One region of the Kitasatospora sp. NPDC101801 genome, then DNA from elsewhere that is predicted to be linked to it. Evidence: riboswitches for the same ligand, from Rfam matches in the RefSeq annotation. Region 1 holds a riboswitch; each other region holds the start of a gene.
What was found. A riboswitch is a leader RNA that binds a small molecule or an ion and turns the genes downstream of it on or off. The one in region 1 is predicted to bind cyclic di-AMP.
Positions count from the first base shown of each region.

Region 2: another riboswitch for cyclic di-AMP. It lies ahead of ACIRPK_RS32400 (M23 family metallopeptidase); the one in region 1 lies ahead of ACIRPK_RS15850 (NlpC/P60 family protein).
Region 3: another riboswitch for cyclic di-AMP. It lies ahead of ACIRPK_RS03710 (hypothetical protein); the one in region 1 lies ahead of ACIRPK_RS15850 (NlpC/P60 family protein).
Region 4: another riboswitch for cyclic di-AMP. It lies ahead of ACIRPK_RS25725 (transglycosylase family protein); the one in region 1 lies ahead of ACIRPK_RS15850 (NlpC/P60 family protein).

Region 1 covers NZ_JBIWML010000011.1:94,039-97,268, forward strand. The annotation lists gene ACIRPK_RS15845 (NlpC/P60 family protein) at 1-600, opposite strand, end outside; gene ACIRPK_RS15850 (NlpC/P60 family protein) at 823-1,908, opposite strand; cyclic di-AMP (ydaO/yuaA leader) riboswitch at 1,919-2,083, opposite strand; gene ACIRPK_RS15855 (NlpC/P60 family protein) at 2,451-3,230, opposite strand, start outside.
Region 2 covers NZ_JBIWML010000046.1:34,588-37,817, forward strand. The annotation lists gene ACIRPK_RS32380 (TetR/AcrR family transcriptional regulator) at 1-181, opposite strand, end outside; gene ACIRPK_RS32385 (alpha/beta fold hydrolase) at 181-1,005, opposite strand; gene ACIRPK_RS32390 (4-oxalocrotonate tautomerase family protein) at 1,109-1,306, shown strand; gene ACIRPK_RS32395 (YiaA/YiaB family inner membrane protein) at 1,314-1,604, opposite strand; cyclic di-AMP (ydaO/yuaA leader) riboswitch at 1,821-1,982, shown strand; gene ACIRPK_RS32400 (M23 family metallopeptidase) at 1,995-2,801, shown strand; gene ACIRPK_RS32405 (hypothetical protein) at 2,847-3,230, opposite strand, start outside.
Region 3 covers NZ_JBIWML010000001.1:841,302-844,531, forward strand. The annotation lists gene ACIRPK_RS03705 (hypothetical protein) at 111-569, shown strand; gene ACIRPK_RS03710 (hypothetical protein) at 588-1,775, opposite strand; cyclic di-AMP (ydaO/yuaA leader) riboswitch at 1,778-1,945, opposite strand; gene ACIRPK_RS03715 (ribonuclease domain-containing protein) at 2,326-2,673, shown strand; gene ACIRPK_RS03720 (methyltransferase domain-containing protein) at 2,843-3,230, opposite strand, start outside.
Region 4 covers NZ_JBIWML010000028.1:19,525-22,754, forward strand. The annotation lists gene ACIRPK_RS25720 (hypothetical protein) at 1-592, opposite strand, end outside; cyclic di-AMP (ydaO/yuaA leader) riboswitch at 922-1,124, shown strand; gene ACIRPK_RS25725 (transglycosylase family protein) at 1,111-2,289, shown strand; gene ACIRPK_RS25730 (hypothetical protein) at 2,436-2,783, shown strand; gene ACIRPK_RS25735 (hypothetical protein) at 2,865-3,068, shown strand; gene ACIRPK_RS25740 (LacI family DNA-binding transcriptional regulator) at 3,127-3,230, opposite strand, start outside.

The sequences.
Region 1 (3,230 bases):
TAGCCGCTGGGCCTTGGTGAGCCGCTGCTGGATCTCCTGCTTGCTCTCGTTCAGGGTGCGCCGGACGGACTCCAGCTCGGCCAGTTTGGCGGTGGTCTCGGCCCGCCGCTGGTCCAGCCGGCGCTGACTGTCGATCACCTGGCGCAGGGTGTCGTTCTGCCGCTCGGCCGTCTGGTCCAGGGTGCGGGCCCGGTACAGGTAGCCGGCCGGGTCGGAGTCCAGCATCAGCTGCACCGCCGGGTCGATGCCGCCCGCCCGGTACTGGGCGGCGGCCACCGAGCCGAGGCCGGAGCGCAGTTGGTTCAGCTCGTCCTGGCCGGCCGCCACCTGGTTCTGCAGCGAGCCGGTGTCGGACTGCAGCTGCCGCTGCTGCTCCTGGGCCGCGTTGAACTTCTCCGAGGCCTGCTCGGCCTCCTCGTACAGCTGGTCGACCTGGGCCTTGACGTCCTTGCGGGTGGGCGGCTCGACCGGGGCGCCCGGGGTGGCCCCGGCGGCGCCCGCCGAGGCCACCCCGAGCACCGTGGTGGCCGCTGCGGTGAACACCAGCGCCCGGGTGAACCGGCGGGCGCCTGGCAGGGGGGAACGACTGTGCGTCGACATACCGGCGGCTGCTCCGTTCCTGCGCCGGGCCACCGCCGCCGCCCGGTCGGGCGGCCGTCCTTGCGAAGGTCCGGGGGCAGACGTTAGCGAGTCACGGCGATCTAGTCCAAACCCCTACAGTGCCGAATATTTGACCACCAATCGGACATCTGCTCGGCCCGGCCGGAAACGCCGCAGGCCCGGCACGTGGCCGGGCCTGCGGGCGTTACGACGGGCGGGTGGTCAGACCCGGACGATGCGGGTGATCGGCATGACCGTGGCGGACTCGTGCCGGACCAGGGTGCCGGTGCGCGGCGCGTGCACGATCTGACCGTTGCCCACGTAGAGGCCGACGTGGCCGCCCCCGCGGTAGATGATCAGGTCACCGGGCTTGGCGTCGGCGATGTTGGTGCCGATGTTCTGACCGGCGCCCATCTGCGACTCCGAGGTGCGCGGCAGCGAGATCCCGGCCTTGTTGAAGGCCCAGACCATCAGGCCGGAGCAGTCGAAGCTGTTCGGGCCGACGGAGCCGTAGCCGTACGGCTTGCCGATCTCCGCCTCGGCGGCGGCGATCACGGTGCCCGCGTACGACCCGGCCGGCAGGCCGCTCAGGTCGGTCCGGGTCTCCGTGCGGGAGGCCCGGTCCGGCTCGGCGGTCTTCGACTCGGTGGCCGCCTTGGCGGCCGAGTCGGCGGCGGCCTTGGCCTCGGCGGCCCGCAGCTCGTCCTGCTCCTTGCGGCTGAGCGTGTCGAGCAGCGCCTGCGCGGCGGCCAGCTTGGCCTGGATCTCGTCCTTGCCCGCCCGGAGCTCCTGAGTGGTGCGCTCCAGGTCGGCGAGCTTGTTCTGCGCCTCGGACTTCTGCTGGTCGAGCTTGCCCTGCTCGCCCTTCAGCGTCTTCAGGGTGTCCGCCTGCGAGGTGCCGAGCTGGCTCAACGAGTCGGCCTGGCCCAGGAAGGCGTCCGGGCTGCTGGAGAGCATCAGCTGGACGGTGGGCGATATCCCGCCGGTCCGGTACTGCTCGGCGGCGATCTCGCCGAGCGTGCTCTGCAGGGTGGTCACCTGGGCCTGCTGCCGGGCCACCTCGTCCTGGAGGCCGCTGACCTGCTTCTGCAGGGTCTGCTGCTTCTCCGTGGCCGCGTTGAACTTCTCGGTCGCGTCCTCGGCCTGCTCGTGGAGCTGGTCGACCTGGGACTTGACCTCGTCCTTGGTGGGGTTCGGGTCGGCGTGCGCACCGGTCTGCGCGGACAGCGCCACCGCAGCGGCGGCGGCAGCCGTGATGATCGAGACCCGGGTACGGCCGGCAGGCTTGGGACGACGATGGGACGCCACGAAGGCGGGCTCCTTCTTCCTACGTCCGCCTACCGGGTGAGCTGACGGGTTCGGGCTGGAAGAGATGCCCTACAGCGCCTCACCGTCGGGCCGTCTCGTGACGGTCCGTCGACCTGGCGCCGATTCACCCCGAGGAACGTGGTTCCCCGGCTCCGATCGACAGCGCCCCCAAGAGGGCTTCCCCGTAGGGCAGTCGGAACTGCCCCGCTGCGTCTCGAACTCGGCGGTAACCCCCGCCGCCACCCAGGCTGGGTGATCGACAGTGCGGTGGTTCGAGAAGGACCTTAGTAACCCAACCGTGATCGGTTCAAATCCTTGTAAGAAAAAAGTCGGAATGAAGTCGTGATTCTTCAGTGATTGCGACCGAGCGTGATCGGAATTGCACGCTGTGCCGACGAACTCCCGGGATGCGGACGCGACGGGGCCCGCCGGAAGTGTCCCAGATCACAGGGAGGTTCCGACGGGCCCGGGCGTGTCACGCGGCGTCAGTTCGACGCCTTGATGGGGAGATGTCCGTTATGCCGTATCAGGCTGACGGTGGATCAGACCCGGCGGATGGTCTTGATCGGCATCGCGTCGACCTTCATCACCTTGACCACGTCACCGGTGTGCGGGGCGTGCACCACCAGGCCGTTGCCGATGTAGATCGCGACGTGGTGCGCGTCGGGGTGGTAGATCACCAGGTCGCCCGGCTGCGCGTTCGCCCAGTCCTTGCCGATGTTGGTGCCGACCGAGGCCTGGTCCTGCGAGGTGCGCGGCAGCGAGACGCCCGCCTGCGCGTACGCCCAGACCACCAGGCCGGAGCAGTCGAAGGAGTTCGGTCCGGTGGCGCCCCAGACGTACGGCTTGCCCTGCTTGCCCATCGCGGCGGAGACCGCCGCACCGGCGTAGCCGCTGGCGGGCGGCAGGTTGCCGACGTCGATCCGCTCGCCGCCGCGCGAGGCGCGGTCGCCCAGCACCGCGTTCCGGTCGGCCGCGCTCAGCTGGTTGAGCAGCTTCTGGGCCTCGGCGAGCTTCTTCTGCACCTCGGCCTTGGCGTCGTTCAGCACCTTGGTGTTGCGGTCCAGCTCGGCCAGCGTCTCCGCGGCCTCGATCTTCTGCTGGTCGAGGCGGCGCTGCTGGTCCTGGAGCGTCTTCAGGCTCTGCGCCTGGGTCTGGTTCACCTGGTCGACGCTGGACGCCTTGGTCAGGTAGTTCTCCGGGTCCGAGGAGAGCATCAGGGCGACCGAGGGGTCCACCCCGCCGTCCCGGTACTCCTGCGCCGCCACGGCCGCCAGGCCGCCCTGAAGGGCCGTCATCTGCTCCTGGCCGCGGGCCACCTG
Region 2 (3,230 bases), on a different contig from region 1:
GGACGGCGATCAGCCGGCGCAGCTCGGTCAGACCGCCGGTGACGTGCTTGTAGAGCGAGGGGGTGGCGACCCCCGCCCGGGCGGCCACGGCGGCCAGGGTGAGGCCGTCGGAGCCCTGGGCGTCGATCAGCTCCAGGGCGTGGTCGACCACGGCGGCGGGGGAGAGTCCGGCCCTCGGCATCAGGCGACCTCGTCCAGGAAGGGGAGCAGGGCGTCGGCGGTGGCCTGCGGGAACTCCGCCATCGGGTAGTGCCCGGCACCGTCGATCATCACCTTACGGGCCTTCAGCGCGACCGCCTGGCGCTCGGCCACCGCGGCCGGGTCCGGGAAGTCCGGGTCCTGGCTGCCCATCAGGACCAGCGCGGGGCAGCGCAGCCCGGCCGCCCAGCCGGTCGGCGCCGAGTCCCCGGCCACGTATCCCCTGGTGGCCTGCTTGCGGCCGGGGGTACGCAGGGCGGCCACGGCGGCGCTGCGGTACTCGGCGAAGTCGGCGGGCTTCGCGGTCGGGTACGCCTTGCCGAGGTAGCCGCCCCAGACGGCGGGGACGTGCACCAGGGCGAGGCCGAGCACCTTGAGCAGGGCGCGCTGGACGGCGGTCGGCGGCAGGTTCTCCACGAAGGCGTCGACCAGGGCGATGCCGGCCACCCGCTCGGGGGCCAGGCCGGCCGCCCGCAGCACGGTGGCGCCGGTGTAGGAGTTGCCGACCAGGGCGGCCCGCCCGATGCCCAGGTGGTCCAGCAGGGCCAGGGTGTCCTCGGCGATCGCGGCGGGGGAGTAGTCGCTCCAGGCGATCGAGGACTCGCCGAAGCCGCGCAGGTCCAGGGTGATCACCCGGTGGCCGGCCGCGGTGAGCAGCGGGCGCAGGTGCCGGTACACCGTGCGGGAGTCCAGCATGCCGGGGAGCAGGACGACCGGCAGGCCGGTCTCGGTGGCGGTGTCGTCGTAGGCCAGCCGGCCGCCGGGGACGTCCAGGTACTGGGTGGTGAAGGTCTGCGTCATAGCCATGAAGCTAAGGCTAATAGCCTTAGTCGTCAAGCGCCCGCCGGGGCGGGAAGCCGGTGGGATAGCGTGCGGGGCGATCGCACCGCACCGAACCTGAGGGGTCGTCATGCCGTTCATCAACGTCAAGCAGCTGGCCGGTCGGACCGTGGAGCAGCGGGCCGAGATCGCCCGCGAGCTCACCGAGACCTACGTCCGGATCACCGGGGTGAGCCCGGAGGCGGTGACCGTGGTGATCGAGGAGATCCCGCTGGAGAACTGGGCGGCGGGCGGGGAGACCTACGCCGCCAAGCGGGCCGCGGGCTGACCGCCGCTCAGATCCCCTCGACCCGGAACGGGTCGTGCTCGGCGAGCAGCTTGTCGAGCCGGGCCTGGTCGACCCGGGAGGAGATCTGGCCGGCGTCCTGGCGGTCGCGGATCACCTTGGCGAGGGTGAACGCCGCGGTGATCTCGTAGAGCAGGCCGACCGCCAGGAAGCCGCGCATCCAGGGGTCGACCGGCAGGTAGGCGATCCCGATCACCAGGGCGGCGGAGGCCAGGGCGAAGGACAGGACAGCCTGCAGGTAGTAGGCGTTGGTGGTCCGGGGCTGCATCGGAGTGCTCATGTCCCGAGGGTCTCCAACTCCCTTGCCGGGCGCCTGAGTACGGATACTCAACCGGCCGTCGCGCACCGTCACCGAGTAGTCGAGCAAAAGCCGCATTCCGGTCACGGGTCGTCAGAAGAGATGGACTGCACCTCGCTAGCCGCTTGGAATCATGGGCTCCTAGGATTAACGTTTGATAACGCAGCGCGGTCGGCAACGCCGTACCCAGAACGGCACCGTGCGCCGTCGCCTAATCCTCAGGACCCGCCTCGCCGGTGGGTCCGGGAGCCGGGGAACCACCGTTCCTTGGGGTGAATCGACCGAGTCCCGCACCCGGTCGTAGGAGACCTTCCTGCTCCGAACCCGTCAGCTAACCCGGTAGGCGCGAAGGAAGGAAAGGAGCGCGCCTCCGTGGCGTCGACGCACTCCCCGGCACACCCCCGCACCGACTCCGGCAACCAGCTGCTGCTGGACCACCCGGACGCAGCCAGGCACCGGATGCCCCGTCAGCCCCGCTCCGGCGGTCCGCTGATCGGCGTCACCGCGATGACCGCAGCCCTCGGCGCGACGGCCTTCGCCGCCGCCGCCCCGGCCGGTGCGGCCCCGCAGCCGCCCGCCGTCGCGGCCGCCGACTCCGCCGACCAGGACGGGCCGCAGCCGCTGCTCTCGGCCGACCCCGGGCTGGCCCTCGCCGCCCGGATCCAGCTCCAGGCGGACGGGCAGCGCACCGCCGCCGACGAGTCCGCCCGGCTGGCCGCGGCCCAGGAGGCGGAGGCCAAGCGGGCCGCCCAGGCGGCCGAGGCGAAGCGCGCCGAGCAGCACGGCGGGTTCGCGGCGCCGACCACCAACTACGAGCTGACCGCGCACTACGGCCAGTCCGGCTCGTACTGGTCGCACCTGCACACCGGCCTGGACTTCGCGGCGCCCACCGGCACCCCGGTCACCGCGGTCGGCGCGGGCACCGTCACCTCGGCCGGCTGGTCGGGCGCGTACGGCTACCGGGTGATCGAGACCCTGGGCGACGGCACCGAGATCTGGTACTGCCACCTCTCCTCGATCGTCACCGCCTCCGGCGAGGTCGCCCCCGGCACCGTGCTCGGCAAGGTCGGGGCCACCGGCAACGTCACCGGACCGCACCTGCACCTGGAGGTCCGGCCGGACGGTGCCGCCCCGATCGACCCGCTGGACTGGCTGCGCGAGCGCGGCATCAACCCCTGACGCACCGTCGGAGCCGGGCCCGCCGTCTCGGCGGGCCCGGCTCCCTCACTCCTCCGCCGCGGTCCGCTCCGCCTGCTCGGCGAGGTACGCCTCGATCTCCTCGGTGCCCGGCTCCGGGGCCAGGTCCGGGTACTCGTGCACCAGCAGGGCGGGGAGTCCGGGGACGGTCCACTCGCCGATCAGCCGGAGCGCCTCCTCGGCCACCGCCGCCTCGAAGCCGTCGAAGTCGCCGGAGAGCTCGTCCGGCATCGGCAGACCGAGCGCGTTCAGCCCCGCCAGGTTGCGGTAGCTGCGCTGCATCAGCCGGTTCTCCAGCAGCAGCCGGGCGCCGTCGGTGGCCATCCCGATCGAGATCAGCCTGGTCCGCCCCCAGCCGCCGTCGGCGTCGATCTCGTCCAGCTCGGTGAGCGCGCCGTACGCCTCGGCCCG
Region 3 (3,230 bases), on a different contig from region 1:
GGCGGTCGCCCGACACCCGCCCGGCGCACTGTCCCCGCCTCCGGGCGAATCCGCGTCGCGCGGCTACAGTGCGTAGCGGGACGACCGCGTTCGGCAGACAGGTGATGACAGTGACCAGATGGGTGATGGCGGGCCTGGCCGCCTCGGCTGCGCTGATGATCGGCGCCACGACGGCGGGGGCGGCGCCCTCGAGCTCCGACCTCATGGTGGTCCGGCTGGACCCTGACCCGGTCGCGCCGGGCGGGACCACCACCGTGCACGGCTTCGTCGCCAACCTCGGCCCGCAGCGGACGGCCTCGCCGTTCACCGTGCTGGTCGACCTGCCGGCCGGGTTCACCGCCGAGGGGCCGTACTTCCCGGCCGGCTGCCGGGCCCTGTCCGACCAGGTCGTGCAGTGCACGTTCGGCGCCGGGCTGCCCCCGCTGGAGACCGCGACCGCGCTGGTGCCGGTCCGGGCGGACGCCGACGTGCCCCCCGGCACGGTGGCCGAGGGGCACGTCAGGGTGGTCAGCATGGACGATCACAACCCCGCGAACAACAGCACGCCGTTCACGCTGACCGTCGGCTGACCCGAGCTCAGCTCACGGTCAGCGGTAGACCCGGACGTAGTCCGAGGCGAAGCTGATCGGTGCGGAGCCGCTGGGCCCCGGGTGGTACTGCCCGGCACCCACCGAGAGGTTGAGGATCAGGTAGGCCGACCAGTTCGCCCCGACACCGGTGCCGTCGGAGAAGACCTTGGCCCCGTTCACGTACCAGTCGACGGAGTTGGCGCCGTAGTAGGTCCCGATGGTGACCCACTTGTCGGGGCCGACCGCGTTCGCGTCGGTGTGGTACTTCAGGCCGGACTTGACGTGGTTGGTCAGCTCCAGCAGCGCCGCGTTGTCGGGGTGGTACTCGAAGCTGTCGATCTCGCCGTTGCCGTCCTTCCAGGTCCACAGCGCGGGCCAGGCCCCGGAGCCGGCCGGCAGCTCGACCCGGGCCTCGGCGTAGTCGCCGGTCTTCACCTGGAAGCCCTGTGCGGAGTACTCGGTGGTGAGCAGCCCGGTGTCCCAGGCCTGCTTGCCGCTCTCCAGGGTGTGCGCGGACGGCTTCGCGGTGAAGGTGGCCACACCGCCGGAGACCGAGACGCCGCCGGGGTTCAACCAGTCGAGCTTGTTGTCGTCCGGGTTGTGGTTGCCGTAGCGGTACGCGCTGCTGCGGTCGCCGACCCACTTGGAGCCCCAGGCGATCGAGCTGTCGAACTCCTCCGACCAGGTCAGCGCCTTGCCGGGGATCGGCGAGCCGCCCACCGGCGGGGTGGGCGTCGGGGTGGGGGTCGGCGTCGGGGTGGGCGTGGGGATCGGCGTCGGCGTGGGCGTGGGGGCGACCGTGCCGCCGACGGTCAGCTTCTGCGACGGCAGGTTGTGCCAACTCCCGCCCTGGTCCTGCCAGAAGCCGAACTGGGTGTACGTCCCGGCGGGCAGCGTCCGGGCCGCGCTGGTGAAGTTCACGCCGCCCGGGCAGATCTGCACGTTGCTCGCGTTGCCGGGGAAGTCGAGGTTCCGGCCGGCCGCGTCCCGGACGCCGACGCCGAGCGTCTTCGCGGTGAAGCAGGCGCTGGAGTGCACGGTCAGACCCGCCTTGGTCGCGGTGTTCGCGGCCGTCGAGCTGAGGGTGAGCCGGTCCTGCGTGACGGTGGTGGCCGCCTGTGCCTGACCGGCCAGGCCGGTGGCGACCAGGGGTACCGCCACCAGGGCGGCCGCACCGAGGCGTGCGGGGGTAAGGGCGATGCGCATGGGCAGGTCCTCTGCGACGCCTGCGAGGTGAGCTGTCGGGTTCGGGCGAGAGGAATCGCCCGGCCGCAGTGGGTGCGGCTTCACCCCGAGCGACCCCCGTACCGGAGCAGGGGAGAGCGCAGACTGACCTGGTTCCCCCGCTCCTGCCCATGTTTCGGTGATCGGGTACCCGGCACCGGGTGGACAGGACTCGGCGTCCCGGCGACGAGGTCCGCGTAGGTGCGGACGACTCCATGCAGGCTAGGCAGATCGCCTGTCCATCGACAACGAGAGCTGCCTCACACCAGGTTTGGCGAGCCCCCGGCCGGTGCGGACCGACGCACCCGCCCGACCGCGACCGCCGGGCCCCGGCTCGGCCCCGCTCTCACCCCGGCGCCCCTGTTCGACACTTCGACCGCTCGCGGTACACGACAAGTCGTATGAGTTCCACGGTAGTTACGCGCGGATGAAGTGTTTCCGCAGCCCTTCCGCAGCGTTCTGACATGCCCTCACAATGACAGCCATGCGAATCACTCTACGCGCGTTGCAGACCCGTGCCGCTTCCGTCGCGATGGTCGGCCTGGTCGCCCTGGCCCCCACCGCCGTGTTCGCCACCGACGCCTCCGCCACGGTCAGCGGGAGCATCTGCCTGACGGCGCTGCCGAGCCAGGGCCGGGACACCATCCGGCTGATCGACGCGGGCGGCCCGTTCCCGTACAGCCAGGACGGCATCGTCTTCCAGAACCGGGAGGGCGTGCTGCCGAGCCAGTCCACCGGTTACTACCACGAGTACACCGTCAAGACGCCGGGGTCGTCGACCCGGGGCGCCCGACGGATCGTCACCGGCAAGGTCTTCCAAGAGGACTACTACACCTCCGACCACTACGCGACCTTCTACAAGGTCAACTTCGGCTGCTGACCACTCCCCCACGGCCGCCCGCCCCCACTCCCCGGGGGCGGCGGCCTCGTCGTTCCGCTGACCTGACGTCAGGTCCTTCCGCGCGACGTACGGCCGGAGCGCGGGGCCCGCCACTGGTTGTTGAACCCTGCACCCTCACGTTGAGGCGAACGGGAACCGGGAGTCTGCCTCACCTGTGCTGCGGGACCTGGTTGTCCGGCTGGTCGAGCCAGGGGACCTGGTGGCCGGCCGCCACGGTCAGGCCGAAGCGTTCGACTCCCGGCCGGCCTTCGGCCTGCCACCACCGAACGGCACGTTCGAAGGCCTGCCACAACCGACGGGGGCCCGCCTGGTACACGGTGGTCTCCGGCTGGTCCTTACGCCGGACAACCGCTGCCCACGACCTGTCGTCACCAAGCCCGTAGAACCAGGCGGTTGTCGTGGCGTCGTCCTGTTCGTGGATCACGTGTGTCACGTCCGGCACCACCAGGCCGATGACGAACGTCTGCACGCCCCACACTCCGCCGAGATCATCCGCCGTGAGTGTCGTCCGGTACCCGGTGTCCGCGTCTCCGGGG
Region 4 (3,230 bases), on a different contig from region 1:
CGGCGGCCAGGGTGATCCGGGTGTCGCCGGCCTTCAGCGCGCCGGCGGCGCGCACCCAGGCCGTCCTGGCGGCGCCGTCCAGCCGCAGGTAGCCGGCCCCGGTGACCCAGAGACCGGTGTCGTCCGGCATCAGCGTCATACCGCCGCCCTGGAAGCGCCGTTCGTCCACGCCGGGGAACCGCAGGGTGTGCAGGGCGGTGTCGGCCGGGGCCAGCGTCAGGCTGCCCTTGACCTCGACGTTGCCCGCCGAGCTGAGCACCACCGAGCGGTCGGCCGCGAAGGTCAGCGAGCCGGATGCTTCGACCACCAACGAGCCCACCTCCGCATCGCCGTCCAGCACCACGTGGTCGGCGATCCGGACGGCGGCGGCCGGGCCGGGCAGCTTGCCGCCCCAGCCGGCCGGGTCCGACCACGGACGGGCCGGCCGGCTCGGCTCCGGGGAGGGCGAAGGCGAGGGCTCCGGGGAGGCGGACGGCAGCGGGGCGCCGTGCGAGTGGGAGGCCCCGGGCGTGGGCGGCGGCGGAGCCGAGGCGACGTCAGGGGCGTCACCGGTGTGCCGGACCAGCTCCTCCACCCCGATCGCGGCGGCCACCGTGCCGGCCGCGATCCAGCCGAGTAGCTTTCTGCGCCCGGTCTTTGCCGAGTCGTTATCTTCCGGCCCCGCTCCGGGCCTCTTCGCGTGCCGCATGGTGCCGCGCACCCCTCCCCCGGGCCGCGCCTGCGGCCGCCTCGCCTGAAGCATAGGCAAGTCCCTTGAACGGAAAGGGATTTGATCAGATTCGATCGAAACACACCACTGGAACGGACGCTTCCGCACCATGAAGGTTCCATAAAGAAAGCATGATCCACATCACAGAGGTTTGCGGTTTGAACTTAAGTCTGCCTAACGTGCTCCCCTGTTCGTGGCCACACGGACCCAGTTCATCCGGAACGCCGAGTCCTGCCATCGGATGAACAGGCAGCAGAGCAAAGCACCATGGCAGGGGCGGGGGAACCACAGGTAAGTCGCCTGCAATTGGTCCGATTTGACCGATTTCAGGCTCGGGGTGAAGCCGTGCTCACGCACGGCCGGGCAACTCCAGCCCGAATCCGACAGCTCACCTCGCAGGCGTGGGAGAGGAACGCATCTTCATGCTGTCCAGCAGCGCGTCCAAGCGCACCCGCCGTCTGATCGCCGCGACCGGTGTGGTCGGCATCGGCCTCTCGGTCCCGTGCCTCACTGCCGGTTCCGCTTCCGCCGCCACCGTCTCCACCTGGGACAAGGTCGCCCAGTGCGAGTCCACCGGCGACTGGAGCATCAACACCGGCAACGGCTTCTACGGCGGCCTCCAGTTCACCTCCAGCACCTGGGCCGAGTTCGGCGGCACGCAGTACGCCGCCCAGGCCAACCAGGCCAGCAAGGGCCAGCAGATCGCGATCGCCGAGAAGGTGCTCGCCTCCCAGGGCCCCGGCGCCTGGCCGGTCTGCTCCGTGCAGGCCGGACTGACCAAGGGCGGCGGCGCCGCCCAGGTCGACACCTCCTCGGCCGGCACCACCGCCAAGACCACCACGCCGAAGGCCACCACCCCCAAGGCGGCCACCCCGGCGCCGAAGGCGGCCGAGCAGCAGACCACCACCACCACGACCACCGCGGCCAAGAGCTACACCGTGGTCGCCGGTGACTGGCTCTCCACCATCGCGCAGAGCCAGAACGTCGAGGGCGGCTGGGAGAAGCTCTACGAGCTGAACAAGGCGATCCTGTCCGAGGGTCCGGACATGATCTACCCGGGTCAGCAGCTGGCCCTCGGCGGCACCACCACCGTGGTGACCAGCGCGCCGAAGTCGACCGCCCCGGCGCCGAGTTCGTCGTCGGCCGGTACCGGCACCAAGACCACCAAGAGCACCAAGGCCGCGTCCGGCTCCACCGCCACCACCGCGGTGGCGGCGACCGGCAGCAAGGCCGCCGCGATCAACTTCGCGATGTCCAAGCTCGGCCAGGCTTACGTCTACGGCGGCAGCAGCAACGGCGGCTGGGACTGCTCGGGTCTGACCCAGGCGGCCTTCCGCCAGGCCGGCATCTCGCTGCCCCGGGTCGCCAACGACCAGGCGGATGCCAGCACCCGGGTCTCGCTGGACAACCTCCAGGCCGGCGACCTGCTGTTCTGGTCGAACAACGGCAGCAACTCCGGCGTCTACCACGTCGCCCTCTACATCGGCGACGGCAAGTACGTCGAGGCCGCCAACCCGCGGGCGGGCGTGAAGACCGAGTCCATCGCCAACTGGGCGCCGGACTTCGCCGGTCGCGTCTGACGCACCCAGGCCGCTGCCCCGGAGACCCTGGTCGGCTCCGGGGCAGCGGCCTGCCCGCAGCGATTATCCTGGCGGTGATGTGCGCCTTCGCTTCGTCGGTCATGTCGCGGAGTTGCCAGCCCACAGTTCGACCGCGAGGACCAGCCATGACCGTGCCGCCCACCGCGACCCAGCGGATCGCCGAGACCATCCGGCCCGCGATGCTCCAGGGTCTGCAGAACGCCGACCTCGGCGGCGCCGCCGGCACCCAGCACATCAACGCCTGGGCGGACTGGATCGCCGAGGCGGTCTTCCACACCGCCGTCCAGCCGCTCGCCGTCGAGCGCGACGCGTTCGCCGACCGGGTCGACACCCTCAGCGAGGTCGCGAAGCGGCACAAGGCCAACTACCTGGACGCGGTCCAGGACGTCCAGCGCCTGAACAGCCGGGTCGCCGAGCTGGAGGCCGAGCTGGCCGAGCTGCGCGCGACCCCCGACGAGCCGCCGACCGACTGACCGGGGCGGCCCGTTCGCCGTGTCCGCCCGGCTCCGGCGGCCTATGCTGCGGCGGTATCCCCTGCGTCCAAGGAGCCCCGCATGGCCAAGGTCACCGTCTCGCTCGACGCCGACTTCGCGATCGAGCTGATGCTGCTCTCCGGTACCAGGAACCCGCAGGACGCGGTCGAGTTGATCCTCCGTGACTACCTGGCCCGGGGCCGTCGCACCGAGGCCCGGACCTCGGACGCCGCCGACGAGGCGCGGCTCGGCGCCCGCCCCGCCCCGATCGTCCAGGAGGGCTGACCGGAGGTACGACGGCGGGGCACGAGAGATCTCTCGTGCCCCGCCGTCGTACCTCCGGTCAGCCCTTGGCGTGGGCGCCCGTCGAGCCGCGCATCACCAGCTCGGGCTGGAACATGAACTCGGCGCGCTGCCCCGGGCTCCCGCCGACCTCCTCCAGCAGGG